DNA from 2 places in the Promicromonospora alba genome. Region 2 is predicted to be linked to the other one. Evidence: predicted binding sites of a transcription regulator. Region 2 holds the regulator's gene; the other holds the start of a gene.
What was found. Region 2 encodes HspR, which represses chaperone genes until heat shock. Its sites were predicted from a motif close to AAGTTGAGTCNNNNNGACTCAACTT; they were not measured.
Positions count from the first base shown of each region.

Region 1 (14,426 bases), on a different contig from region 2:
GGACCGCGAGCTGTTCCCAGCCGGTCATCGGTCCCGGCCCTGCTCCCGGTCCTGGTCACGGAGGAGGGCCACGTCGCTCACCATCTCGACGTGCGCGTGCATGGCGGCCGCGGCGGCCTCCGGGTCGCGGGCCCGGATGGCGTCGGCGATGGCCCGGTGCCCGTTGAGGGAGTTGCGCGGCCGGCCCGGCTGCGAGAGGGACTCGATGCGGCTCTCCCGGATCAGGCTCGCGATCTCCCGCATGGTCTGGGCGAGGAGGTCGGAGTGCGCGGCGCCGGTCACCGCCGCATGGAAGTGCTCGTCGGCCTCGACGCCGCGGTCGCCGTGCGTGATGGCGTCCTCCATCATGTCCAGCGCCGCGTCGATCGCCACGAGGTCGTCCTCCGTGCGCCGCTGGGCGGCCAGCGCGGCGATCTTGGTCTCCAGCGCGTCGCGGATGTCGATGATCTCGGGCATCCGGTCGGCGTGCGCGCGGATCGCCTCGACGATGCGGCTCTCGGTGTGCTTGCCCGTCAGGACTGTCCCGTCTCCGTGCCGCACCACGACGACGCCGACCACCTCCATCGCGACCAGCGCCTGGCTGAGGGTCGCGCGGCTGACGCCGAGACGCGCCGCCAGCTCCCGCTCGGGCGGCAGCCGGTCCCCGGCCTGCAGGCCGTTCTGTCGGATCCAGGCAGTGATCTGCTCCGCGACCTGCTCGTAGAGGCGGGTGCGGGCCAGCGGTGTCGGCAGTTCGGCGGAAGCCTTGGGGGTCACCAGTCGAGAATACTTGACAGAAAGCCCATTGGACTATTGGCTAGGCCACTGATCCATCGTGTCTCGTCGGTCAAAGGTGTCCGCCGCGATGGGAAGAGGAGTTGTCATGGGTCCTGAGTGGATCGCGATCATCGCGCTCGTCGCGTTGTTCGTCGCCGGGACGGTGCTGCCGATCAACATGGGGGCGCTGGCCTACGTCGCGGCCTGGTTCGTCGGCGTCTTCGCGCTGAACATGGACGACAAGGAAGTACTGGGCGGCATCAGCGCCGACCTCGTGCTCACCCTGATCGGCGTCACCTATCTGTTCTCCATCGCCAAGAACAACGGCACCGTCGACCTCATCGTCTCCAAGGCCGTGCAGGCGGTCGGCGGCAGGGTGGCGCTGATCCCGTGGGTCATGTTCGCCGTGACCGCCCTGCTCACCGCCATGGGCGCGGCAAGCCCCGCGGCGTGCGCCATCATCGGCCCGGTGGCCCTCGGCTTCGCCCGCCGCTACAAGATCAACCCGCTGATGATGGGCATGTTCGTGGTGCACGGCGCCCAGGGCGGCGGGTTCTCTCCGATCAGCATCTACGGCACCATCACCAACTCGGTCATGACCGACGTCGGCTACGAGGGCACCGAGATCGCCGTCTTCGTCGCGTCGCTCGCCATCAACACGGCGATGGCCGTGATCCTGTTCCTCGCCCTCGGCGGCCGCCAGCTCATGCGCGAGCGGGTCGACCCCGCCGAGGCGGCCGGCCACATCGCCAACGACCTGCACACCGGTGGAAAGTCCGTGACCGTCAGCGGACAGGGCGCCGGCGTCTCGACCACCACCCAGGCGCTGGGCGTGCGCCGCGACCACGTGCTGACGCTCGTCGCCTTCGCCGCGGTCGCCACCACCGCGCTCGCGTTCGACCAGAACATCGGCTTCGTCTCGATCACCGCCGCCGTGGCGCTCGCGATGCTGTCCCCGCACCAGCACAAGGACGCTGTCAAGCAGATCGCCTGGCCCACCGTGCTGCTGGTGGCGGGCGTGAGCACCTACGCGACGATCCTCAACGAGGCCGGGTCACCCGAGTACATCGGCACCTGGGCCGCGGGCCTGGGCATCGCCGCGATCGGGGCGCTCGTCCTCTGCTACGTCGGCGGCATCGTCTCGGCCTTCGCGTCGTCGACGGCGCTCCTGCCGGTCATCATCCCGATCGCCGTGCCCCTCATCGCGACCGGCGGCGTGAGCCCGTGGGCCATGGCGGCGGCCCTTGCCGTCTCCTCGACCATCGTCGATGTCAGCCCCTTCTCCACGAACGGAGCCCTGATGCTCGCCAACCGCCCGGACACGATCTCGGAGCAGGCGTACTACAAGCAGATCCTCAACTACGCCATCATCGTCACCCTCGTGGGGCCGCTGCTCGTCTGGGCCATCCTCGTGCTGCCGGGCTGGTGAGCACGATGACCGGTCCGCTGGACGACGTCGTCGTCGTCGACCTCTCCCGGGCCCTGGCCGGGCCGCACGCCACGATGATGCTCGGCGATCTGGGTGCGCGCGTCGTCAAGGTGGAGGTGCCCGAGCGGGGCGACGACACGCGTGGCTGGGGCCCGCCGTTCGTCGGCGAGGAGGGTGCGCGCGAGTCGACGTACTTCCTGTCCGCGAACCGCAACAAGGAGTCGATAGCGCTCGACCTCAAGGCCGACGAAGGCCTGGCCACCCTCCTCGCGCTCGTCGACCGGGCGGACGTGCTCGTGGAGAACTTCCGGCCGGGAGTGCTGGACCGGCTCGGGATCGGCGTCGACACGCTGCTCGAGCGCAACCCGCGCCTGGTGGTGCTCTCGATCACCGGGTTCGGGCACGACGGCCCGGAGGGCGGCCGTGCCGGGTACGACCAGATCGCCCAGGGCGAGGCGGGGCTGATGTCCCTGACGGGCTCCGGCCCGGACGACCCGCAGCGCGTCGGCGTCCCGATCGGCGACCTGCTCGCCGGGATCTACGGCGCGTACGGCGTCCTCGCGGCGCTGCACGAGCGGCACACGACCGGCGTCGGACAGGTGGTCCGGACGTCCCTGCTCGCGGCGGTCACCGGCGTGCACGCGTTCCAGGGCACGCGGTGGACCGTCGCCGGGGAGGTGGGGCACGCGCAGGGCAATCACCACCCTTCCATAGCGCCGTACGGCCTGTTCCGCTGCCGTGACGGCGCCGTCCAGATCGCGGTCGGCTCCGAGGTGCTGTGGCAGAAGTTCTGCCTGGCCTTCGGGCTCGACGCCGATGCGGAGGGCCTGCGGAGCAACCCCGAGCGGGTCGCCCGCCGCGACGAGGTGATCGAGCTGGTCGAGACGGCGTTCGCCGACCTCGACGCGGACCGGCTGCTGACCCGCTTGGCCGACGCCGGGATCCCGGCGGGCCGGGTGCGTACCCTCGACGAGGTGTACGCATGGGAGCAGACGGCGAGCCAGGGCCTGCTCGTCGACGTCGAGCACACGAGCCTCGGCACGGTGACGCTGCCCGGCCCGCCGCTGCGGTTCTTCGACCCAGCTGGCGCCGAGGTGACCCGGCGGGACCACCAGGCGCCGCCGGTGCTCGACGAGCACGCCGCGGGGATCCGGGCCTGGCTCGACACGCCCGGGCGGGAGTGGCCCGGCCCGGAGAGGCCCGGCCCGGAGGTTGGTCCATGACCCGCCGGTGGACGGCACGCGAGCTGCTCGACCTGGTCCTCGACGCGGACAGCTTCGAGTCCTGGGACGAGCCGGTCGACGCGTCGGGGCACACTGCCGAGTACCGCGCCGTGCTGGCGGCGGCCGCGGAGAAGGCGGGCACGGACGAGTCGGTGCTCACGGGTCGCGGCCGGGTCCGGGGGCGGCCCGTGGTGGTCGTCGTGAACGAGTTCCGGTTCCTCGGCGGCTCCATCGGCCGGGCCGCGGCGCAGCGGATCACCGCCGCGATCCGGCGCGCGACGGCGGAACGGTTGCCGCTCCTGGCGACGACGGCGTCCGGCGGCACGCGGATGCAGGAGGGCACCCCCGCATTCCTCCGGATGGTCGAGATCTCGCGCGCCGTGATGGACCACCGCGACGCGGGCCTGCCCTACCTCGTGTACCTGCGGCACCCGACGACCGGCGGCGTCTATGCCTCGTGGGGCTCGCTCGCGCATCTCACGGTCGCCGAGCCCGGTGCGCTCATCGGTTTCCTCGGGCCGCGCGTGGTCGAGGCCCTGACGGGCGAGGCCCTGCCCGACGGCGTCCAGTCCGCCGAGAATCTCGCCGCCAAGGGCGTGCTCGACGGCGTCGTCGCGCCCGAGAACCTGCCGGCGCTCGTCGAGCGGACGCTCGCGGTGCTGGTGGACCCGCCCTCGGCGCCGTCCCTTCCGCGCCGTTCCGGGGAGGCCGCGGCGGACAGCTCTGCCTGGGACTCCGTGCTCCGGACCCGGGCCGAGGGCCGCGTGGGGGTGCGGGACCTGCTGCGCTACGGGGCCTCGGGGACCGTGCGGCTCTCCGGCACGGAGGAGGGTGAGCGCGACGAGTCGATGCTGGTGGCGCTGACGCGGCTGGACGGTCGGCCGTGTCTCGTCGTCGGGCAGGACCGGACCCGGCAGACCGAGAGCACCCCGATGGGACCCGCCGCGCTGCGCGTGGCGCGGCGCGCGATGGGGCTCGCCGAGGAGCTGCGGCTGCCGCTGGTCGCGGTGATCGACACCCCGGGAGCCGAGCTCTCGCAGGCCGCCGAGGAGGGTGCGCTCGCCGGTGAGATCGCGCGCTGCATGGCGGCGCTCACCCGGATGACGGTGCCGACGCTGTCGGTGATCCTCGGCCAGGGCTGCGGTGGCGGGGCGCTCGCGCTGCTGCCCGCGCAGGCGGTGATCGCCGCAGAGCACGCCTGGCTGTCGCCGCTGCCGCCCGAGGGCGCGAGCGTCATCGTGCACGGCGACACCACGCACGCGGCGGCGATGGCGGAGGCCCAGCACATCCGGGCTGTCGACCTGCTCGCGGAGGGCGCCGTGCAGCGCGTGGTCCCGGAGCGGGAGTCTGACACCGCCCGCGACGTAGCGGTGGCGGTCGCCGCCGAGTGCGCGGCGGTGCTGCGGGAGCTGGACACCGACTCGGTGATCGGCAGTCCGTCAGGTGATCGGCAGTCCGAGTTACCGATTACCTGACGGACTACCGATCACCCGGGCATCGGCCTCTGCTCAGTGCCGCTGCTTCTCCAGGGCCTTGCGGATCTGCTGGACCAGGGCGAAGACGAGGAGCGCGGCGAACGCGATCGACGCGACGTCGTCTGGCATGACCACCGACAGGCTCGCGCCGCCGAACGAGAAGCCCGACGCCACGAGGCCGATGAGCGCGGCCATCTTCAGGTGGACCAGCCGGTTGCGGGCATTGACCCAGGTGCCGGAGACCGCGGTCGGGATCATCGCGACCAGAGACGTGCCCTTGGCCAGCGCGGGCGCGAAGTCGAACAGCGCGGACAGGCCGGGGACGGCGAGCTGACCGCCGCCGATGCCGAGCAGACCGGACGCGACGCCCATGACGAGGCCGAGCCCGATCATTCCCGCGCCGTCGAGCACACTGGGCAGCCCCTGGGCGGTGTCGACGGACGGGGGCTCGCCGAACGCGTCCATCACGGACCGCACGATCCCCGCGACCAGCACCCCGACGAAGAGCCAGCGCAGCAGGGTCTCCGGCACGCGGGCGAGCAGCCGCGCCCCGACGACGGCGCCGATCACCGCGCCCACGACGAGCAGTCCGGCGGCGATCAGGTCGACGGCGTCGTGGGTCAGGTACGGGATGGACCCGACGATCGCCGCCGGCAGGATCGCCGCGAGCGAGTACGCGCTGGCCCGGCGCTGCGTGAGGCCGCCGAGCGACGTCAGGAGCGGCACCATGACGATGCCGCCACCCAGGCCGAACAGTCCGGAGAAGGTGCCGCCGACGACCCCGACGAGGACGGCGCGGGGAGGTGTCAGGGACTCGTCAGTCTGTTCGGTCACCCCGCGATGATCTCAGGTGTGCCGCGATGGTCCGTGCGCAGTCCACCGACCCGGTGTGCGTGGTGTCGACCTCGAGGTCGTAGGTGACCCCCTCGTGCACGACCTCTGCCTGCTTGGCGGCCATGCCCGCGACGCGGTCGCCGCGGGCAGCCTCGCGCGCCTCCGCGACCGCGGCGTCGCAGCGCACACCGACCCACAGCGTCGGGACATCGCCCAGGGCGTCGAGCCAGCGCCGCTGGGACGCGCCACCGCCGAGGAAGACGTCGTCGACCACGATGTGCGCGCCGGCGCGTGCCATGGCGACCAGCCCGGCGATCCAGGCGTCCTGCAGCGCCATGAACTCCTGCCCGACGTCGACGCCGCCGTCGTCCGCGAAACCGATCCCGTCGCCGCCGGTGGTCAGGCGGACGGGCATCGCGTCGACGAGGGTGTCGATGCTGAGGGACAGCCAGGCGTCGGGCAAGGCCGTCTGCAGGCTGCGCGCGAGGCCGGACTTCCCGGAGCTGGAACCGCCGTTGAGGACGATCACCTGGGTGTTCATGCCGCAACGGTACGAGTGGGTGGCGCACGCTACAGTGAATTCCAGGGTTGAGCGGAGTAGACTCAACTTTGAACGCGGTCTTGCCGCGCAGACTTCAGCACCATCCTGGGAGGCCTCATGGACACCAAGTTCACGACCATGTCGCAGCAGGCGATCGGCGACGCGATCCAGTCGGCGTCGGCTGCCGGCAACCCGCAGCTCGAGCCGGTCCACCTGCTGGCGTCGCTGCTCCAGCAGGAGCGGGGTGTCGCCGTCGGCCTGCTCGACGCGGTCGGGGCCAGTGCGCAGGCCATCGGCCAGCGAGTGCGCGCGGCTCTGGTCGCGCTGCCCCAGGCCAGCGGCGCGAGCACCGCTCAGCCGAGCGCGAGCCGGGCCATGGCCACGGTCCTCGACCTGGCGTCCAAGGAAGCGCAGGGGCTCGGCGACGAGTACGTCTCCACCGAGCACCTGCTCATCGCCGTCGCGGCCGGGCAGTCGCCCGCGGCCCAGATCCTGTCCGACGCCGGAGCCACTGCCGACGCCCTGCGCGCCGCGCTGCCCGCCGTCCGTGGGGCCGGCCGGGTCACGAGCCCCAACCCGGAGGGCACGTACAAGGCGCTCGAGCAGTACGGCACCGACCTGACGCAGCGCGCCCGTGACGGCAAGCTCGACCCGGTGATCGGCCGTGACTCGGAGATCCGTCGTGTGATCCAGGTACTGAGCCGGCGCACCAAGAACAACCCGGTGCTCATCGGAGAGCCGGGCGTCGGCAAGACCGCGGTCGTCGAAGGGCTCGCTCAGCGGGTCGTGGCGGGCGACGTGCCCGAGTCCCTCAAGGGCAAGCGCCTCGTGGCGCTCGACCTGGCCTCGATGGTGGCCGGGGCGAAGTACCGCGGTGAGTTCGAGGAGCGCCTCAAGGCGGTCCTGGAGGAGATCACGGCGTCGGACGGCGAGGTGGTCACCTTCATCGACGAGCTGCACACGGTGGTCGGCGCGGGTGCCGGCGGCGAGGGCGCCATGGACGCCGGCAACATGCTCAAGCCCATGCTCGCGCGCGGCGAGCTGCGCATGGTGGGCGCCACCACGCTCGACGAGTACCGCGAGCACATCGAGAAGGACCCGGCCCTGGAGCGGCGGTTCCAGCAGGTTTTCGTGGGCGAGCCCTCCGTGGAGGACACCGTGGCGATCCTGCGCGGGCTCAAGGAGCGCTACGAGGCGCACCACAAGGTGACGATCGCGGACTCCGCTCTCGTGGCCGCCGCCTCGCTCTCCGACCGCTACATCTCCGGGCGGCAGCTCCCCGACAAGGCGATCGACCTGGTCGACGAGGCCGCGTCCCGCCTGCGCATGGAGCTCGACTCCTCCCCGGTGGAGATCGACGAGCTGCAGCGCGCTGTCACGCGCCTCGAGATGGAAGAGGTGGTGCTGTCCGAGTCGGAGGACGCCGGCTCCAAGGAGCGCCTGCAGCGGCTGCGGGCCGATCTCGCCGACCGCCGGGAGGCGCTGGCCGCGCTGACCGCGCGCTGGGAGTCCGAGAAGGCCGGCCACAACCGCGTCGGTGACCTGCGCGCTCGCCTCGACGAGCTGCGGACCGACGCCGAGCGCAAGCTGCGCGAGGGCGACCTGGAGGGCGCCGCGCGTATCCGATACGGCGAGATCCCGGTGGTCGAGAAGGAGCTGGCTGCGGCGGAAGAGGCGGAGGCGACGAGCCAGGTCTCGAACGCCGACCCGTCGCTGGCTCCTGTCGAAGCCCCGATGATCGCCGACAAGGTGGGCGCCGACGAGATCGCCGAGGTGGTCGCGGCGTGGACCGGCATCCCCGCCGGGCGGCTGCTGCAGGGCGAGTCCGAGAAGCTCCTGCACATGGAGGATGTCCTCGGGCAGCGCCTCATCGGCCAGAAGGCTGCTGTGGCCGCGGTGTCCGACGCGGTGCGACGGACCAGGGCGGGTGTCTCCGACCCCGACCGGCCCACCGGTTCCTTCCTGTTCCTCGGCCCCACGGGTGTCGGCAAGACCGAGCTCGCCAAGGCGTTGGCCGACTTCCTGTTCGACGACGAGCGCGCGATGGTGCGTATCGACATGTCCGAGTACGGCGAGAAGCACTCCGTGGCCCGGCTCGTCGGCGCGCCTCCGGGATACATCGGGTACGAGGAGGGCGGTCAGCTCACCGAGGCCGTCCGGCGACGGCCCTACTCCGTGGTGCTGCTGGACGAGGTAGAAAAGGCCCACCCCGAAGTCTTCGACGTCCTGCTCCAGGTGCTCGACGACGGCCGGCTCACCGACGGCCAGGGACGTACCGTCGACTTCCGCAACACGATCCTGGTGCTGACCTCGAACCTCGGCTCGCAGTTCCTCGTGGAACCGATGCTGTCGGACGACGAACGGCGCGAGTCCGTGATGACTGCCGTGCGGGCCGCGTTCAAGCCGGAGTTCCTCAACCGCCTGGACGACGTGGTGGTCTTCGACGCGCTGACGCTGGCCGAGCTCGGCAGCATCGTGGAGCTGCAGGTAGGGGCCTTCGCGAAGCGGCTGGAGGACCGCCGGATCACGCTCGACGTGACGGAGGCGGCGCGCGAGTGGCTCGCGCTGGAGGGGTTCGACCCGGCCTACGGCGCCCGGCCGTTGCGTCGCCTCGTGCAGCGTGAGATCGGCGACCGCCTGGCACGGCTGCTGCTCGCGGGCGAGGTGTCCGACGGCGACACGGTGGTCGTGGACCGCGCGGACGGCGAGGGCCTGGCTCTCGACCGCAGGGTGCTGACCACCTGACGAAGGGGCTGACCGCCTGACGCAAGACTGACCGGCTGACGAGGGTGCTGACCGCCTGACGAGGACCAAGGGACCCCGTGTACGTCGATCTGCGTACATCGGACTACGACTATTTATCGATGTGCGGGCGGGGCCCGCCTGCCATCCTGGTGCCAGGGGGAATGGCCGCGCGATCTGCAGGGCGGGCGGTGATCGATGTCTGAGCAGCACCGTGTGTGTTGGTGTTGTGAAGGTGAGCGCCCGCTCGCCCAGAACTTGAATGCTCGGCCGTCCCTCTCTGCGCGGGGGTGAAAGCTGTGTGCGGAATGCCGTGTACGGTCCCGCACGGTCAGGGCGCGCGGGGGCGAGCCGGCGGGGGCCACGGGAGAGGGCAGACGGTCAGGGAGGCCTGGTGCTGCGGTTCCACTTCACTTCGGATGATCTTGCCCGGGTTCGGATCGCTCCGGGCCCGGACCCTATGTGGGAGGTGCTGCTCAGCGCACATGTGATGAACCAGCCTTCGGGCAGTGTGCTGTTCGGGCGCTGGCGGCAGCGGGCGCTGTCCGGATTGCCCCCGGCAGCTCGCATGCTGTTACGGCTGGCACCGCCGCGGGGCTACTCGCCGGACTTCCTCACGCCGGTCACCGGCTCGGACAGCTTCGAGGCCGGGCTGGACGCGATGCTGTCCACCCCCAGGGCCCTGCTCCGCAGGGACATCGAGGTACTGGTGGGCGAGCAGAGGCCGCACCTCTGGATGCGTGATCTCGCCGCAGGTTCCGCACCTGCCGTGCGCGGGCTCGGCGTCGCGGTGCGGTCCTACTACGAGCATGCGGTGGGGCCGTACTGGAGCGGGATCCGGGCCGCCGTGGACGTCGACCGTGCGGCGCGCACCCGCGCCTGGGTGGAGGGCGGGACGGAGAACGCCCTGCGGACGCTGCACCCGTCGGTGCGTTGGGAGCATCCGGTCCTGTCCGTCTCGACAGCCGCCGAGCGGGACATCCACCTGGCCGGTCGTGGCCTGTTGATCATCCCGTCGTACTTCTGCGTCCGGGCCCCGATCACGTTCGCGGACGCCGACCTGCCGCCGGTGCTGCTCTACCCGATCGTGCACGAGCCTGCCGGGCTGGACCGCAGCTTCGAGGTCCGGTCCGACGGCGGACGGCAGCTCACCGCACTCCTCGGCCGGACCCGGGCGGCGGTGCTGCGAGTGCTCGGCACCGGGGCGACGACCAGCGAGATCGCGAATCGTCTGGCGATCTCCCCGGCGTCGGCGTCGGAGCATGCGACGGTGCTGCGCAACGCCGGCCTGATCGCCAGCGGGCGCGACCGCAACACCGTGATCCACGCGCTGACCCCGCTGGGCCAGACCCTGCTCGACGGCTGCGCCGGGCAGGGTCAGGCCGCGACACAGCCTGCTGTTACTGCAGGAGATCCTGTGTGATCGGCTCGTCGGTGGTGGCGAGGCACAGGCCGACCCGGTCGCCATCGCTCCACGACTCCTCGCTGGGGCCCCAGACCACGTAGCTCACGGAGTTCACGATCTGGCTGGTGCGGGCGATCGGACCGAGCTGCTTGGTGCCGCACACGAGGGCCACGCGCTTGTCCACCTCGTCACGGCCTGGCCAGACGGCGGCGTCGGCGAAGTCGGTGCGGCCCACGACCTGCGCGGTGTGCGAGGCGTCGCAGGGAACGGCGAGCACCTCGGAGACCTCGCCGTCCTCGGGGACGGTCTCCACGCACGAACCGAGCACCAGCTGCAGTGGATGCACCTCGCGCGGCTCCGCGATCATCGCTTCGATCGGTTCCCACTGCTGCTTGCTGACCATGTTCACGACGAGGACGATCACCGTCACCAGGGCGACGACTGCGACGGCGGCCCCACCGATCATCGCGAACCGGCGTCGCTTGGCGGCGTCGTCAGCCGCGGTCGGCGGGCGCCAGCCGGCATAGGAGGCCTCCGGCGCATAGCCGTGCACGGCGGGGAACGGGTGCGCGGAACCGCCGCGCGGGGAGGGGAACGGCGACGGCGGCTGCTGGCCGGCGCCCTCGTCCTGGCGCGGGGCGCCTGGCTGATGCTGCGGCGGGGCCGCAGGCGTCGGGAACGGGCTCGGCGGCGTGACGGCCGGTGGGATTCGCGTAGCGGGCGGCGCGAAGAGCTCCTCGGTGGGGGCGTCGTCCGGTGCGGCGGGCCGCACCTCGGCGGGCGCCTCCGTCTCGCGGGCAACCGCTTCGGGGCCCGCGGCCTTCTGCTTCTCGGACGCCCCGGTCTCCCCGGTCTCCCCGGCGACGGTCCGCGGCCCGAGCTCCTTCTTGTGTGCTGCGGCGATCGCGGCGAAGGAGAGCGCCTTGAAGTCGAAGGTCTCGTCGACGGCCGGCGCAGCCGCACTGTCGGACGGCGTCCGGGGCTCGGCCTCGTCCGTACGCGGGGCCTTGGAGGTAGCGGGCTTGCTGTCGGTCGCGGCAGGCAAGCCGGTCGCGGCAGGCAAGCCGGTCGCGGCAGGCGAGTCGGTCGCGGCGGGCGAGTCGGGAGCGCTCGTCGAGACGGGCGCATCCGGTGCATCGGCTGCGTCGTCCGAGGCGGCGTCCTCGCCAGACACGCTGGTGTCGACGCCCGCGTCGGTGTCGGTGTCGGTGTCAGCAGCGATGCTTGTGCCGATGGTGCTGTCGGTCTCGGCCGGCTCCTCCGCCGGCGCTGTGGTCGCAGGGTCCACGTCCTTGGTGGGCGACGGCGTCGGCTCGGCCGGGGGAGCCGACGGCGGCACCCGCTTCGGCAGTGCGGCGGCGGGCACGACGCTGATCTCCTCGGTGCGTGCTGTCCGCTTCGAACCGGTACCCGCCGCAGGCTTGGCGTCCGCGACGGGCTCTTCCGGTGCGGCAGGCTCCGCGTCAGCAGCGTCTCCGGCGGGTTCGGCACTCCCGGTGGGCTCAGCGTCTGCAGCGGGCTCACGATCCGCGGCTTTCGCCACGGGCCCGGGGTCCGCGACGGGTGCGACGTCCGCTGCGGGCTCGGCGTTCGCTGCAGGCTCGGAATCCGCAACGGGCTCGACGTCCACCGCAGGCTCCGCCTCCGCGACAGGATCGGCCTTCGCGGCCGGCTCGACGTCGCTCGGTGCGCTCTCCGCACCAGCCGACGACCCCGCGTCCGGCGCGGCAACTGCCGTCGGTCCAGCGGTGGACTCCTCTGCGACCTCGGGCTCCACCGAGCCGGTCTTCGCCGAGCCGACCTCCGCCGAGCCGACCTCCGCCGAGCCGGCCACCGCGCTCTCAGCCCCGGACAAGGCATCCCCGGACTCGGCCCCGGCTACCCCGCCCTGGGCGCCGTCGCCCTCGGGCTCGCCGTTCGTGGCCGACGCACCAGCGGTGTCGGACCCGTCGTCGTCGGCCTGCTCGGGCGCCGCGTCGTCCCCGGAACGGCTGTCGACGACCGTGCCGTTGCCCGCGGGATCCCGCTCCGCCTCGTCCGCAGACGCCGTCTCGACAGGATCCGTAGCAGGCACCCTGGCGACTTCGGTGGCGGCCGGGAGGTGGTCGGGCGTCGACGTCATGCAGGTTAACTTACCGACATTCGACGACGACCTTGTCACCAGGACGACGCACGCCTGGAGTGCACCCTCTTTGTGGACAGTTTCACCCGCTGATTTCCCCATCGCCGGTGGAACCTCGGCGCCTCCTGCGCCGTGGGAGGGAGTCTCAGTCGGCCAGGTCGACGATCACCGGGACGTGGTCGGAGGCGCCCTTGCCCTTGCGCTCGTCCCGGTCGATGACGGCACCCGATGCGCGGCCGGCGAGGGCGGGCGACGCCCAACAGAAGTCGATCCGCAGCCCCTTGTTCCGCGGGAAGGCGAGCTGCTGGTAGTCCCAGTAGGTGTACGCGTGCTCCTCGGGGATGAACTGCCGCGTCAGCTCCGTGTACCCGGCCTTGCCGAAGGCCTCGAACGCCGCCCGCTCGGGCGGGGACACGTGGGTCTTTCCGGCGAAGTCCGCGGCGTTGTACACGTCCGTGTCGAGCGGGATGACGTTCCAGTCGCCCATGAGCGCCACGGCGTCGCCGGCGTCGGCCCAGGTCTGCGCGGAGGTGCGCAGGGCCTCCAGCCAGGCCAGCTTGTAGGTGTAGTGCGGGTCGCCGAGCGCGCGGCCGTGTGGCACGTACAGGCTCCACACGCGGACGCCGCCGCAGGTCGCCCCGATCGCCCGCGCCTCGAGCGGCGGGACGACGTCGAGCAGCGGGTCCGGGCCGTCCTCGATGATCGCCTTGGCGAAGCCCGGCTGCTCCGGGAACTGGGTGGCGACGTCGGTCAGGCCGACCCGCGACACGATCGCCACACCGTTCCACTGCGACAGCCCGAAGTGCGCGACCTCGTACCCGGCGGCCTCGAACGCCGCGGTCGGGAACTGGTCGTCCCGGCACTTCGTCTCCTGGATGGCCAGGACGTCGGCCTGGGACCGGTCGAGGAAGGCGAGCACGCGGTCGACGCGCGTGCGGATGGAGTTGACGTTCCAGGTGACGAGGCGCACGGTCCCACCCTATGTTCACCCGACTACGCTGGTGACGTGCAGATCCTCACCAGGCGCCGCGCCGTCGGCGTCGTCGTCGCCCTGACCACCGCGGCCCTGGTCGCGGCCTGCTCGGCAGGCTCCGGCGAGAGCCCCGGAGGAGAGCGCACGGACGTCGTCGTCGGCCTGACGGGGGAGCCCACCAACCTCGATTTCACGACGACGTCGGGCTCAGCCATCCCGCAGCTGCTGATGAACAACGTGTACGAGGGCCTGGTGACCATCGACCAGGAGGGCGAGGTACAGCCGCAGCTCGCCGAGTCCTGGGAGGTCAACGGGGACCGCACCGTCTACACGTTCACGCTGCACGAGGGCGTGCAGTTCTCCGACGGCTCGCCGTTCACCGCGGACGACGTCGTCTCGTCGATCGAGCGGGTCCAGGACGACTGGACGCTGAGCCTCAGGTCCAAGATGGACGTCGTACGGAAGGTGAGGGCGACGAGCGACACCGAGGTCGCCGTCACCCTGAAGCACCCGAGCAACTCCTGGCTGTTCGACATGGGCACGTCGGTGGGCGCCATGTTCCCCGACGACCTGTCCGCCGACCTGGCGACGGAGACGGTCGGCACCGGCCCCTACACGGTCGAGGAGGTCGCCCCCGGCGACCACATCACACTCGCTGCCCGCGACGACTACTGGGGCGAGGCGCCGGCGATCCAGGACGTCACCGTCCGCTACTTCGCCGACGCGAACGCCCAGGCCAACGCCGTCCGCGCCGGTGACATCGACATGGCGTACAACCTGCAGGCGCCCGACCTGCTGGACGGTCTCGCTCGCGACGAGAACCTGCAGGTCGTCGACGGCACCTCGACGGGCGAGGTCCTGCTCGCGCTGAACAACGCCGCGCCGCCCTTCGACGACCTCCGGGTGCGTCAGGCGGTCATGTACGC
Region 1 covers NZ_JBHSFI010000004.1:701,348-715,773, reverse strand. Annotated here, with positions in the region: gene ACFO6V_RS14150 (sulfite exporter TauE/SafE family protein) at 1-28, opposite strand, end outside; gene ACFO6V_RS14145 (FadR/GntR family transcriptional regulator) at 25-759, opposite strand; gene ACFO6V_RS14140 (SLC13 family permease) at 863-2,185, shown strand; gene ACFO6V_RS14135 (CaiB/BaiF CoA transferase family protein) at 2,191-3,408, shown strand; gene ACFO6V_RS14130 (carboxyl transferase domain-containing protein) at 3,405-4,883, shown strand; gene ACFO6V_RS14125 (sulfite exporter TauE/SafE family protein) at 4,917-5,717, opposite strand; gene cpt (chloramphenicol phosphotransferase CPT) at 5,701-6,258, opposite strand; gene clpB (ATP-dependent chaperone ClpB) at 6,376-9,003, shown strand; gene ACFO6V_RS14110 (ArsR/SmtB family transcription factor) at 9,569-10,423, shown strand; gene ACFO6V_RS14105 (septum formation family protein) at 10,401-12,527, opposite strand; gene ACFO6V_RS14100 (exodeoxyribonuclease III) at 12,673-13,497, opposite strand; gene ACFO6V_RS14095 (ABC transporter substrate-binding protein) at 13,534-14,426, shown strand, end outside.
Region 1: clpB (ATP-dependent chaperone ClpB) is a predicted target of HspR. The motif match lies at 6,303-6,327, and genes of this name have one in related genera.

Region 2 (14,426 bases):
CCGGCGAGGCCGCCGAGGCCTCCGAGGTCCTCAAGGCGAAGGCCGAGGCCGCGGAGCACCTGGACGCGCTGCAGCGCGAGCGGGCCAGCTTCACGAACTACCGCAACCGGGCGCTGCGCGACCAGGAGGCCGCGCGGAACCGGGGCGTGCAGGACGTGCTGGCCGCCCTGCTGCCCGTGCTCGACGACGTCGAGCGCGCGAAGCAGCACGGCGAGCTGAGCGGAACCATGGCGGCGATCGCGGAGAAGCTCGACCAGAGCCTGCAGAAGTTCGGCGTCGAGCGGTTCGGCAAGGTGGGGGAGGAGTTCGACCCCAACCTGCACGAGGCGCTCATGCACTCGACCGACGCTGACGCGACGGCCTCCACGGTGAACCTCGTGGTGGAGCCCGGGTACAAGATCGGCGAGAAGGTGGTCCGGGCGGCACGCGTGGGCGTCGTCGGACCGGAGTGACTTCTCGGTGGTCGAGCTCGCCGAGACCGAGGTCTCGGCGAGCTCGACCACCCCTATCGACGCGGAAGGAGGTGCCATGACCGGTCAGGACTGGATGGAGAAGGACTTCTACGCCGTGCTGGGCGTACCCAAGGACGCCGACGACGCGGCCATCAAGAAGGCCTACCGCAAGCTGGCGCGCCAGCACCACCCCGACCAGAACCAGGGCAACGCGGCCGCAGAGACCAAGTTCAAGGAGATCGGCGAGGCCTACGCGGTCCTGTCCGACCCGGAGCAGCGCAGGCAGTACGACGCGGTGCGCGCGATGGCCGGTGGTGCGCGGTTCTCCGCCGGGCCCGGCGGTGCCGGCGCGGGCGGCTTCGAGGACATCATGGGTGCCATGTTCGGCGGTGGGCAGGGTCCCGCCGGCCGGGGTGGACCGCGGGTCCGCTATTCGCAGGGCGGTGGCGCCGCCCCGGGCTTCGAGGACATCCTCGGATCGATGTTCGGCGCCGGGGGCCGGTCCGCCTACGGTTCGGCCGGCCCGACGGGGTTCGGCGCGCCGACCAAGGGGGCCGACGTCGTCGCGCAGGTCACGCTGCCGTTCCGTGCGGCAGTGGAGGGCGCTACCGCCGAGCTGGACGTCAACGGCCGCACCATCACCACCCGGATTCCGGCAGGGATCAACGACGGCAAGAAGATCCGGCTGCGCGGCAAGGGCAAGCCGGGCGTCGCCGGTGGCCCCGCGGGCGACCTGGTGGTCACGGTGCACGTGGCGCCTCATCCTGTCTGGACGCTGGACGGGCTCGACCTGCGCATGACCGTGCCCGTCACGTTCGCCGAGGCCGCACTCGGGACCACGCTGGAGGTGCCGACCCTCGACGGCTCTACCGTGCGGCTGAAGGTGCCCGCGGGAACCCCGTCGGGACGGTCGCTGCGCCTCAAGGGACGCGGCGTGCACACGGCGGCCGCGAACGGTGACCTGCTCGTCAGTGTCCAGGTGGTCGTGCCGCAGAAACTCAGCAAGAAGGCCAAGCAGGCGATCGAGACGTTCGCCGCGGAGAGCGACGGCGAGGACGTGCGCGCCGGGTTGGCCGAGCGGGCGATGGAATGACCGCAAGCGCGGTGGGGCACGGTCCCCACCGCGCCGCGGTCGGTTAACCTGCCCGCACGCAGTTCCGAGCGAACGAGAGAGGGAGGGGCACATGCTCGACGACGACGCACCCGTGCTCACCGTCTCCAAGGCAGCGGAGCTGGCGGGTATGCACCCGCAGACGCTGCGCCAGTACGACCGGCTCGGCCTGGTGGTACCCCGGCGCACTCGCGGACGTGGCCGCCGCTACTCGCGCCGGGACGTGGCGCGTCTTCTGCAGGTACAGCGGCTCGCGCAGGTCGAGGGCATCAACCTGGCCGGGATCAAGCGCATCCTCGCCCTCGAGGAGCACGTCTCGGTCCTGGAGGAACGCCTCGGTGACCTGCTGATGCGGGTCCAGGAGGAGGGCCGCGTGTTCGCTGCGGGTCCGGCCGCCGGCGACGTCGTCGTCGTGCAGCGTGGCCAGCGGGTCCGGAGCGCGGCGACGCGGATCGACCTCGAGCACCGCGGCGTCGGCGGGGGAGCAGTGGTGCTCTGGCGGCCGTCGCCCCGGCGCGAGGGCTGAGCACTACCGACCGCCCATCAATTTCGGTAACGCAATTCTTTCGTTAATCGAGAATGCGCCGAAAAAGATAGGTAAGGCATTCCTTGCTCTACGCGTTCTGCATTTCCGGAATATGATCGAGCTATTCCGGATGTTCAAGTGCGGACCAGCGAGGAGTGAGTCATGAGCACGCTGATGGAAATGCCCGAGGTCGCCGAGTGCTCGATCGACGGCTGCGGCTACAACCACGACCACGGCTGCCACGCCGGCGCGGTCACCATCGCAGGTCACGAAGGTGACGCCTCCTGTGCGACGTTCATCCCGCTGAGCACCAAGGGAGGCCTCGACAAGGTCATCGCGCACGTCGGCGCCTGCCAGCGCGGCGAGTGCGTGCACAACGACCACCTGGAGTGCGGCGCCGCGTCCATCCGCGTGGGTGCCGGGCCAGAGCAGCCCGGGCACGCCGACTGCCTCACCTTCCAGGAGCGCGGACCGGTTCTGTAGCGCCGGCGCCGGAACGAGGCAGGGACAGAACAAAGCGTGACAAGACAGAGCGCCCGCTCGACGGTGAGCGGGCGCTCTCGCTTTTCGTTCGGCGTCCGCGGTTCGACGTCCGCGGTCCGGTGGCTCAGCGAGCCAGGTGGTCCAGGAGGAGCAGCGCGTCGTCGTGCGTCCCCGGCAGGCGCTCCACCCAGACGCGGGTCGGCCTGCGCACCTCTGTGGTGAGACCGAGCACCTCTGCGTTGCGCTCGACCACGCGGCGCAGCGACTGACCCAGCTCCGCGGTGGCGGGGCCGCGCTCGCACAGCACCACGAAGGTGCCGTCGCCGACGGCCGCCATCGGGTGACCCTCGCCGAAGACCTGGTGCAGGGTCCGGCCGATCGCCGCTGAGCGCGCGAGCCGCTGCCAGGTGTCGAGGCTGTCGAGGCCGACGTCGAGCACCAGCAGGCAATGGGTGGTTCCGGCGGTGGAGCCGGCGCGTTGCGCGGTGCCGTAGGTCTCGCGCAGACGCTCGCCCAGGTACTCGCCGGTCGGCAGGCCTGTCGACGGGTCGTGCGTGGCTATCTGGTAGGGGACCCGCTCGCGCTCTCCGACCCAGCCGATCGCCGCGGCGCGCAGCGCGCCGACGTCGGTGGGGCGGCCGAACGCGGCATACAGACAGGCGACGTCGTCCAGCGCCTCGGTGATCCCGGCGCCGACGGCGGCCCGCGCGGCACCAAGACGCTCCGCGGGTGCTATGACTCCGCGGCCCTCAGCCAATGCCTCTGCCAGCGCTTCAGCGGCCGGGTGCTCCCAGTCGTTCGGTCGGATCCAGACCGAGGCCAGACTGCTGGCGCGCCACCGCTCGCGCAGGTCATGCACTCGCACCTGCGCCTCCTGCTGTGACTCGCTCATGATGAAGGGACCCTCACGGAGACCAATCATGACGCACCTTCAGGGGTGGTGTACCGCACTTCACCCGAAGATCATCCTGGTAATGTTTTTTTCAGCCCCTAAGATGGCGGTGTGGCTCTATAGTCTTGGGCAGGGACACGGCCGAGAGTCTGGGTAGACGTGAAACAAGCCGAGAGCAGCACAGGGGAAACCCCGAGTGACGCGGAACTGATCCTGCAGGTCAGGTCGGGTGACCGCGAGGCTTTCGGCGTGCTCTACGAGCGCCACGCGGGGGCCGCGCGAGCGCTCGCGCGGCAGTACGTCTCGCCCGCTGACGCCGACGATGTCGTCGCAGACGCCTTCAGCAAGCTTTTCGAGATGCTTCGTCGCGGCGCGGGCCCCGACGCAGGGTTCCGCCCTTACCTGTACACGGTGGTGCGCCACCGGTCGTTCGACGTGTCCCGCGGCGCCGCGCGTACGCGCCCCAGCACTGACGACGAGATCGAGTCCGTGGTCGGCCGGGTCGCGTCCGACGAGGACCCTGCGCTCGCCGGCTTCGAGCGCAGCGTGGTCTCCAAGGCCTACTTCGACCTCCCCGAGCGCTGGCGCGAGGTGCTCTGGTACGTCCTGGTCGACGACCTGAAGCCCGCGCAGGTGGCGCCGGTGCTGGGGCTCAGCCCCAACGGCGTCTCCGCTCTGCTCTACCGGGCCAAGGAAGCGCTGCGCGCCGGCTACCTGCAGCAGCACCTGACGCATGCCCCTTCGGACACGTGCCGCTCCGTGAACCCGCTGCTCGGCGGGTACGTGCGGGACAGCCTGTCCAAGCGGGAGACCACGAAGATCGCCGACCACCTGGCGACCTGCGGCACCTGCAGCGCCCTGGTGCTCGAGCTGCACGACGTCGCACACGGCATGAAGACGGTCATCGCCCCGCTGGTGCTCGGTGCGGGCGGGCTGGCTCTCGTCGGCGCCGGTGCGCCGATCGGTGGGATCTTCGTCGCGGCCAAGGCCGGTGCGGGTGCGGCCGTCGGTAGCGCACCGGCGGCGACGGCAACTGTCGGCGCGGCCTCGACCGGCACGTTCTCGGGTGCGGTGTCGTCCGCGGTCTCCGCGACCGCCAGTGCGTTCGCCGCCGCGACGGGCGGCAGCGTGGCGGCCGGCGCGATCGCCGTCGCCGCCGTCAGCATGGTCGCGGCGCTGCAGATCGCGGGACCCGGCGACCCCGAGCCAGTGGCCAACGACAAGGTGATCAGCACCGAGGACGGCCGCGGGCTGCCCGGCGCCGAGGAGATCAACGGCAAGCCGGTTGCGCCGTCCGACAACAACGACGTCAAGCCGGACCCGAGCACGCAAGCAGTTCTCCGCGTCGACTACACCGACGCCTCGAACCCGCTGGCACCGCGCGAGCACCAGATCCTCGGCTTCACCATCACGAACGCGGGCGAGGTCGCCGCGACGGGTACGCAGCTGGAGCTCACGCTTCCCCACGGCCTGACCATGACGCCGGACGAAGGACCGTTCGGCACGGGTGTGGGAGGACGGCTGGCCCGGGACACCGCGGAGCCGACCGAAGGCGCCGACGACGCCGGGACCTCGACGCCCGATGCCGGCACGGGTGAGAACAGCGCCGACGGTACGGAGCCCGAGAACACGTCCGACGGCGAGACGCAGGCCGAGCCGAGTGCGTCGCCGAGCGCGCCCGCCACCGTGGGACCGCTCCAGAACGAGGGCCCCATCGCCTGCAACCCGACCGAGCAGGCGAACGTGCTGCTCTGCTCGCTCGGCGAGGTCGCACCTGGACAGGCGCACCGCGTCGAGGTGCCCGTCCGGGCCAACGCCGGTGGTGACTACCCCATCGGTGCCGAGGTGTGGGCCGACGGTCTCGACCACGTGACCATCGATCTCGCGGACCGCACGGTGGCGCACTTCGGCCCGGAGCTCTCCGCGTCGACCGACAACGTCTCGCTGGGCAGCCCGGGGACCGCCGCGCTGCCGATCCGCGTCAACAGCACCGGCGACCGCACGGTCCCCGCGGACTGGGGCGTCGAGGTGTCGCTGCCCGACGGCGTCCAGCCCGCCGGGTCGCAGCCCGAGCTGTCCTGCTCGGCTACGGAGTCGCCGAACGCCTGGTTCTGCGCCCCCCGTGCGGACACCGACGCGGCAACCGCGGTCGAGCCCGGTGACGGCCGCGCAGTAGCGCTGAACGTCACGTCGGCGGTCGAGGCTTCGGCGGAAGCCACGGAGCTCGGCGTCGCCAACATCCGCCCGGTCGTCTCCGGGGGCTACGCGTACTCCACCACCGCGACGGTGACCGTCACGTCCGCCTGGGCGAACGCCGCCGACGGCGTGGGTACGGTCGCGGCCTCCTGCCTCGACGAGGGCGGAGTCGGCACAGCCGACGCCGTGGTGACCGGCACGTACACCAACACGACTCAGCGCACGGTGCGGGTAGCCCTCCAGGCGGCCGGTACCAGCGCTTCCACGGGCAAGAGTCTCGCACCCGGGGAGTCCACCGAGCTGACTGTGCACGACGGCCTGCGGCTTCCGGCAGGTCAGGCGGTCTTCGTCCTGGCCACCGATGTGGACGGCCGGACCTACAAGACGCCTGTGCCGGCGGGTGACCACGAGGCAGCTGACTGCTACACGCCGTCGTGGACGACCGAGGTGAGCGCACAGACGTTCAACACCGGCGGCACCGTGGCGGTCGAGGGCAAGGTGACCAACACCTCGGACGAGACCATGACGGTCGACATGGTGGTCACGGTCGACGGCACCGCCATGAAGTCGGTGTCCCTCCCCGTGACGCCGGGCGGAACTCAGACACTTACCGTCGACACCGGTAGCGCGATGGTGCCCGAGGGTGAGGCGGTCTTCCGCCTCTCACGGGAGGGCAAGGACGAGGACGGCGACGCGCCTGCCCAGGCGGTCGTGTCCAAGGACAACCCGACGGCGCACTACGACGCAGCGACGATCGCCCCGGCACTGGGCGACAAGCCCGTGATCGCAGGAGCCTGCGAGTTCGACGCCGCGCAGGACCGCTCGGTGCAGAAGTACTCCTTCACCGCCGACAACACGGCGTCGACGCTGCCCGTGCGGTTCCACGTGGGGGACGTGACCAGGACCGTCGAGGCCGGACAGACCCAGGTGATCGAGTACCCGGTCGTCTGGGGTACCGAGACCTCCGAGATCACGGCCGGGGGCAAGGTGCTGGACAGGACGAACGTCTCGTTCGAGTCGTGCGCCGAGCTCACGTGGCCCGGCGACGCCGTCTCGGTCGGTACCGAGACGGCGTGCTCCGCCGACTCGCAGGTGCAGCTCACGGCGACCGTGGACAACCGGACCGGCCGCGACTGGACGGGCCTGCTGGTCCGCGAGGGCAGCAACGACGTCGGGCCCGACCAGCCGGTGCCCGCGGGGCAGACCACCGCCCTCACGCTCACTCGGCAGACCGCCCTCAGCACCGACGGCTCGGTCACCGTGCGGCTCTACCGTGACCTCGAGGGCAGGACCCACGAGGTGGAGTGGTCGTACGGCGTCCGGGGCCAGAACTGCATAGGCGCCGAGTGCGAGCTGACCCCGGACGCGAATCCGGCTGCCCTGGGCAGGGACGAGACGTCGGACGTCCCGCGCACGGAGAACCAGTGGCCTTGGCAGGGCTTGGACACCTGCATCGACCAGCCCGCCGACCAGGCCTGACGCCGACCCGTCAGACGATGCCGTACAGGCGGTCGCCCGCGTCGCCCAGACCGGGCACGATGTAGGCCTTCTCGTTGAGCCGCTCGTCCACCGCGGCCACGACGACGGTCAGGTTCGCGCGGTCGCCCACGTGCTCCTCGAGGAGCTGGATGCCCTCGGGGGCCGCCAGCAGGCAGACCGCCGTCACCTCGCGGGCGCCGCGCTCCAGCACGTAGTCGATGGCGGCGACCAGGGTGCCGCCGGTGGCGAGCATCGGGTCGATCAGGAACACGTGCCGACCGGTGAGGTCGTCGGGCAGGCGGTTCGCGTACGTGACGGCCTTGAACGTCTCCTCGTCGCGCACGAGGCCGAGGAACCCGACCTCCGCCGTCGGGAGCAGACGGCTCATGCCGTCGAGCATGCCCAGGCCGGCGCGCAGGATCGGCACCACGAGCGGCGGCGGCGACGCGAGGCGGGTGCCCGTCATGGTCGCGACCGGGGTCTTGACCTCGTGCGGCTCGGTGGCGATGTCCCGCGTGGCCTCGTAGGCCAGGAGCGTGACGAGCTCGTCGACGAGCAGGCGGAAGGTGGGCGAGGCAGTTGTCTCGTCCCGCAGGACGGTCAGCTTGTGGGCGACCAGCGGGTGATCGACGACGTGGAGGCGCATGGGCCCCACGCTACCGGGCAGTCGCGCGCCAGGACGGCGTGGAGGTCCCGAACGTTGCCAGGCCCACACCGCGCGTCGGCCACACCGAGTTGTCAGACGTGTGGGTCACTATGGTGACTTCTGTGTCTGACACGTCGGAGGGCCTGAGCGCGATGAGCGTCGCTGAGCGCCGCGCGCACTGGGAGAGCTGGATGGGCGCCGCGCTCGACGAGGCGCGCCGCGCCCTCGACACCGGCGACGTACCGGTCGGCGCCCTGGTGCTCGACGAGGCGGGACGGGTCATCGGCGTCGGACACAACGAGCGTGAGGCGACAGGGGACCCGACCGCCCATGCCGAGGTGCTCGCGATGCGGGCCGCTGCCGCGACGCGCGGCGAGTGGCGCCTGACCGGCTGCACGCTGGTGGTGACGCTCGAACCGTGCCCGATGTGCGCGGGCGCGCTCGTGCAGGCCAGGGTGCGCCGCCTCGTGCTGGGCGCGTGGGACCCGAAGGCGGGCGCCACCGGCTCCGTCTGGGACCTCGTGCGTGACCAGCGCGCGCTGCACGAGGTGGAGGTGCTCGGCGGCGTGCGCGAGGGGGAGTGCGGGGTGCTGCTCCGCGAGTTCTTCGAGGCGCGGCGCGGCTGAGCGGTCGTCAGACCTGGGGCAGCGCCAGGTGAAGCTGGTCGAGCAGCGTACGGAGACGGAGCAGGTACAGCCGTTCGTTCGCGAGGCTGGACAGGTTCGATCCAGCCGCGGCGTCCTGGTACTTGATGAGCATGAGCTCGAACTCCGTCAGGTCCCGGCGCCAGTTGTAGCCCTGCACCTGCTCGCGCCAGCGGTGCAGCTGCCCGACGAGCGGGCTGTCGGGCGTGCGGCTCAGCACACCCGAGGCGAGTGCCGCGTCGACGGCGGACAGCGCGAGCCGAGGACTGACCGAGAGGGCGCGGTCACCGCCGGTCCGGAGCCCGGCGAGCCGGCGCTCGACGATCGCACGGTTCTGCTGCAGCTCGAAGACCACCGAGGCGACCACCTCCGAGCGGCGTTCCGTCTCCGCGTTCTGCCGCTCCACGATGAGCCCCGTGACGCCGGCGAGAAGCGTCAGCGAGTTGACCCAGGGTTCCCACTCGGGTCCGACGCCGAGTATCCACAGGATGCCGAGCACAAAGGCGATTCCGAGCAGGGCATAGGTGATCACGGCGACGATCACGCGCCGTCGGCGGGCCCAGCGGCGGCTCGACCATGCCACCAGGGCCCGTCGCCGCAGCAGGCGCAGCCGCGCCCGCATCACTTCCACACGTCGAACGTCGGCAGCTGGACCGGCGCGTTCTCGTCGGGAGCCAGGAGGCGCAGCTCCAGACCGAACGGGTTGTGCCGCTGCGTGTGCCGGTAGTGCTCGCGCTGCACATGAGTGGTGCGCAGGCCGGCGCTCGAGACCAGCTGGTCGATGCGCTCCGTCGTGTACTTGCGCGTCGTGTACAGCCGGATCGTGTCCTGCGGCTTGAGGCGGATCGGACGGCTGCCCGGGACGTGCATCCGGATCGCCTCGGAGCCCGTGTTCTGCCAGAACACCTTCAGCAGGATGCTCTCGTCCTCGACCGATCCGGTGAACCTGATGTGCTCGAGATCGACCTTGAGGTCGGTGTTGTAGCGGACGGCGCTCGCGACGAACTCCACGAACCCGCGGGTCTGGCGGTACTCGGCCTCGGTGTCGCGCACGGCGACGTCGGACAGGCTCTCCGTGCTCGCGAACTCGACCAGCATCCGGTCCTGTGGACGGAGCACCTTGGCGAGGCCGTTCAGGAAGTCCTCGTCGCCGTCGAAGTTGGCGACCGTGTTGCCGACCAGCGAGTAGAGGATCGGCTCGTCGTCGACGAGCCGGTCGAGGAACTGCTTGAGCTCCTCGAGGTTCCCGTCCAGGGAGAGGTCGATCTGCAGGCCGAGCGAGCGGTCCAGCGGAAAACGCGCTTCCCGGACGGCGGTGCGAGAGCCGGTCCGGAGCATCTCTGCGCTCATGTCTATCGGGATGTACAGCATCGACGGATTGGCTCGCGCCATCGTCTCCAGGAACATCCCGTCCTTGGCGCCGGTGCCGACGCCCAGGCTCACCAGGTGCACGCACTCGTCGGTGACGAGCGGCGAGATGGTGCGCCACTGCCTGCGGAACATCTCGGTGCCGACCTTGATCACCATGTAGGTCGGGTCGTTCGAGGCGCTGAACCAGGCGATGGTGGGACCGATACCCCAGTAGGCGTACCCCGAGGGGACGCGCTTGCCGTCACCGGTGCTCGAGTGCCCGTCGTCGAGGTACTGGGCGAGCGTGGCGAGCTTGTCCGACTGGTCCTCGCCGACGAGGGTCACGGACCACCCGAAGTCGTCGCCGGCCAGGGTGCTGTCGATCCTTGATATCGCTGAGTCGCCCACGCGGTCCCCTCGTGCTCCGGTGCAAAGAGATCTCAGGCTAGCGGGATGCGGTCCGGTGCGAAATGGAACACATGGCGGCGCCGCCGGACGTCTCCCGGCATACCCTCGTAAGCGTGTTCCCTCAAGCCCGACCCACCACCTGGCAGCCGGAGCCCGTCGAGGTCGCCCGCACCACGGTGGACGACGCCGTCGAAGTGCTCGCCGGCCTGCGGTTCACCGCGCTCACGGGAGCCGGGGTCTCTACCGACTCAGGCATCCCCGACTACCGCGGTCCCGACTCCCCGCCCCGCAACCCGATGACCTACCAGCAGTTCGTGGGCGACGAGGAGTTCCGCCGGCACTACTGGGCCCGCAACCACGTGGGCTGGAAGCACGTGAACCGGACGGTCCCGAACGTGGGGCACAGGGCCCTCGTCCGGCTGGAGGAGCGCGACCTCCTCGCCGGGATCATCACGCAGAACGTGGATCTGCTGCACGAGGACGCGGGCTCGCGCAACGTGATCGACCTGCACGGACGCTACGACCGGGTGATCTGCCTGTCCTGCGGCCGGGTCATCTCGCGCACGCACCTCGCCGAGCGCCTCGACGCCCTCAACCCGGACTTCCTCGAGTCGATCGGTGACGTCGCGGACATCGAGATAGCGCCCGACGCCGACGCCGTCATCGAGTCGACCGCCCACTTCCGGCCGGCGCCCTGCGAGTTCTGCGGCGGGGTGCTCAAGCCGGAGATCGTGTACTTCGGCGAGAACGTGCCGCGCGAGCGGGTGGAGCGGGCCTTCGCGATGGTGGACTCCGCCGACGCGCTGCTGGTCGCGGGCTCGTCCCTGACGGTGATGAGCGGGCTCCGGTTCGTGCGGCACGCGGCGGGCGAGGGCAAGCCCGTGGTGATCGTGAACCGCGGCATCACCCGCGGCGACAAGTACGCGACGGTGAAGGTCGAGGCGGGCACGAGCGACGTCCTGCAGGAGCTGGCTACCCGCCTCTGACCCCTTTCGCCGCAGTTCTACTTCGCCACAGCTCTATCTCGGCAGAGGGCGGGGCCGTCAGTGGGCGGAGAGGTCCGTGATGCCGCCGTGGCCCGTGGGGGAGAGCGTGAGCACGCGCTCGCCCGGGTGCAGCCGCACGTCCTCGCGGTAGAGCTCGGCGAGCTGGTCGGCGGCCTCCTGGTCTCCGGCGTCGGCGGCGACGAGCAGGTACGCGAGCTCGTCGGCGACGGCGTCGAGCTCGGCGTCCGAGACGTCCGCGCCCGGCAGGCCGGCCTCCTGGACCCAGGTCTCTGCGCGACCGTTCCCCGCCTCGCGGACTACCGGGCTCCGAAGCCGCGATCCCCACAGGTCCCAGAGCAGCAGCTCGTCGCGGTGCCGGTGCGCCACCTCGAGCAGCACGTAGTCGCGCACGAAGTTCCGGCCGCTCAGGCCCGGCAGGTCCGGATCCACGCCGTACGTGGCGGGGTCGGTGGTGCCGGCCCGAATCGCCAGCCACGACTCGGCCGCCGTCGGGAACGGCGAGTCCGGTCCGGTCGGCATGTCGTGGACGTCGAAGTCGAAGTCCTCCTGGCTGAGCTCCGGGTCGAACCGCACCCAGCGGGTGCCGTCCCAGCGCTCGCCCACCACGTGGTCGGCGTTCCAGCCGGGGATGAAGTACGTGGCGAAGCCGATCCGGGACCGCGCGGGTACGCCGTGCGTACGCAGCACGCCGAGCGACAGGAGCGTGTGGTCACGGCAGCAGCCGGCCACCTGCTGAGCCTGCGTGCGCGGCCCGTCGAGCGGCGCGCGCATCTCGGCGGCATCGAGGATCGAGGTCAGCCAGCGACGGTCCGGGTCGGCCTTCTGGGCCTCGGTCAGCTGCGGGCCACCGGCCCGGTAGTGCACGACGGCGGAGCAGACGAACTTGTGCAGGTCGGCTGGGGCGGTGCTCAGCTCGGTGAAGAGTCCTGCGTGATTTCCGGGGTTCGAGTACGGACTGTGGTCCGAGTAGTCGAAGAGCGTGGGCGCGGGCATCGGTGTCCTCCCTCGGCGGTGTCGGAAGGCTACCGCGCAGAACGGGAGATTTGACAGCCCGTTTCGCCGACCGCTTCGAGGTACCGACCCGGGCGCTGCCAGCACTGGTCCCGGTTACCCCTTGACGCGCCAATTCACCCGCCCCACACTGTTCTACAACCTTGTAGAAGCCGGAGCGACGACGGTCCGGCCCTGGAATGTGAGCGCTCACAACCGGGCTCCGTCGCGGCCGGCACCTTCCGGACGGAGGCAAAGATGCACCAGTTCCGAACCCGATCAGCCAGTAGAGCCCGACGTCGACAGGTGGCCGTCGCGCTGCTTGTCGCCGCGGGGCTCGCGATCAGCCCTGCCGCGTCGATGGCCGCACCCAGCGTGGTGGCGGCCTATCCCAACCCGGGGACCGTCACCGGGAGCACCGGCGTGCACGACCCGGAGGTCGCCAAGACGCCGTCGGGCGGCTATCTGCTCGCCCACACGGGCAACGGGATCACCCTGAAGACGTCCACCGACCGCACCCGGTGGAACGACGCCGGTGCCGCGTTCCCGAACGGCGTCCCGTGGGCGCACGGGTACACGAACAACAGCAACCACGTCTGGGCGCCGGACATCACCTACGTCAACGGCCGCTACTACATGTACTACTCGGCCTCGACGTTCGGCTCGAACCGTTCGGCGATCTTCCTCGCCACGAGCACCACCGGCGCGCAGGGCTCGTGGACCAACCAGGGCCTCGTCGTCGAGTCGCGGACGTCGGACAACTGGAACGCCATCGACCCCAACCTCGTCATCGACCAGTCCGGCCGCTGGTACCTGAGCTTCGGCTCGTTCTGGTCGGGGCTGAAGATGATCAGGCTCGACGCCGCGACGGGCAAGCGGTCCGGGACCGAGTTCCACAGCATCGCCGGCCGCGGCGGCGGCGCCATCGAGGCACCGACCATCCACTACCGGGGCGGTTACTACTACCTGTTCGTCTCGTTCGACGCCTGCTGCCAGGGCGCCAGCAGCACCTACCGCGTGATGGTGGGCCGCTCGACGTCGGTCACCGGTCCGTACGTCGACCGCGCGGGGACCGCCATGAACTCGGGTGGTGGGACGGAGATCCTGGCGGGCCACGGGAGCATCCACGGCCCCGGCCACCAGGCGGTGCTCGCCGACAACGACGCCGACGCATTCTTCTACCACTACTACACGGACAGCGGGGCGTCCCGCCTGGGCATCAACCTCCTGGCCTACGACTCGGCGGGCTGGCCGTACGTCTACTGAACCCGTTGAGTGCTGGGTATTTGTGTGTTCTGACGGTCAGAACACACAAATACCCAGCACTCAACGCCGACGGTCAGGGGCGGGCGGCCATTCCGGTGCCTTCCGGGGTGTCGCCCGCCGTGACCGTCGCTACCTCCGCGCCGTCCGCCTGGATCGTGTACTCCTCGCCGCTCGTCACGGCGGACGAGGCCAGGACCAGTGCCTGCACGTCCTTGGTCAGCGTCACCTCGGCAACCGTGCTGCCCGACGCGTCGACCACCACCAGGTCCGTACCGGCGCCCAGGGTGTCGAAGGTCGCGGCGACCCAGCCCTCCGAACCGTCGCCCGGCGTCTGCAGCATGCCCGAGGACCCGACCGCGATCAGCGTCCCGCCGTCGACGGTGATCGCGCCGGCGCTGTCGAGCGTGCCGTTGCCGCCGTCCGTCGGGCCGAAGACCGTGACGTCACCGCCCGAGACGGTCAGCGTCCCGTTCGAGTCCAGGCCGTCGCCGCCGGCGTCGACCGTCACGGTGCCGCCGGCGATCGCCAGCGAGAAGTCGCCCGCGGCCTCGCCAGGCATACCGCCGCCGCCCTGGGGCGGGCCACCCTCAGGCATGGTGTCCGACGTCGGGGGCTCGCCCTCCGCCGCGGTCTCCGCAGCCTCTGCGGTCGCCGCGGTGCTCGTGCCACCCGCCGCGTTGAAGCCGTCGTCCGACGAGGTGACGTCGACGGTGCCATCCGTGACAAGGATGTGCGCCGCCTCCAGGCCCTCCACCGACTCGGACACGGTGACCGTCGCATCGCCGACCAGGAGGTCGCTCTCGGCGTGCACGCCGTCGTCGCCGGACGCGACGGTGATCTCGCCGCCGAGAAGCGCCGCGTAGCCCACGGTCTCGCCGTCGTCGTTGGTACCGTCCTCGTTGTCCGCCTTCAGGCCGTCGCCGGTCGCGTCGACGTCGAGGGTGCCTCCGGTGACGACCAGGAAGTCCTTGCCGCG
Region 2 covers NZ_JBHSFI010000008.1:53,202-67,627, forward strand. Annotated here, with positions in the region: gene grpE (nucleotide exchange factor GrpE) at 1-452, shown strand, start outside; gene ACFO6V_RS22745 (DnaJ C-terminal domain-containing protein) at 529-1,545, shown strand; gene ACFO6V_RS22750 (heat shock protein transcriptional repressor HspR) at 1,637-2,089, shown strand; gene ACFO6V_RS22755 (DUF1540 domain-containing protein) at 2,252-2,572, shown strand; gene ACFO6V_RS22760 (hypothetical protein) at 2,697-3,464, opposite strand; gene ACFO6V_RS22765 (sigma-70 family RNA polymerase sigma factor) at 3,714-7,139, shown strand; gene upp (uracil phosphoribosyltransferase) at 7,150-7,785, opposite strand; gene ACFO6V_RS22775 (nucleoside deaminase) at 7,977-8,411, shown strand; gene ACFO6V_RS22780 (hypothetical protein) at 8,419-9,060, opposite strand; gene ACFO6V_RS22785 (L-histidine N(alpha)-methyltransferase) at 9,051-10,187, opposite strand; gene ACFO6V_RS22790 (Sir2 family NAD-dependent protein deacetylase) at 10,301-11,173, shown strand; gene ACFO6V_RS22795 (transglutaminase-like domain-containing protein) at 11,231-12,187, opposite strand; gene ACFO6V_RS22800 (arabinan endo-1,5-alpha-L-arabinosidase) at 12,443-13,450, shown strand; gene ACFO6V_RS22805 (carbohydrate-binding domain-containing protein) at 13,524-14,426, opposite strand, start outside.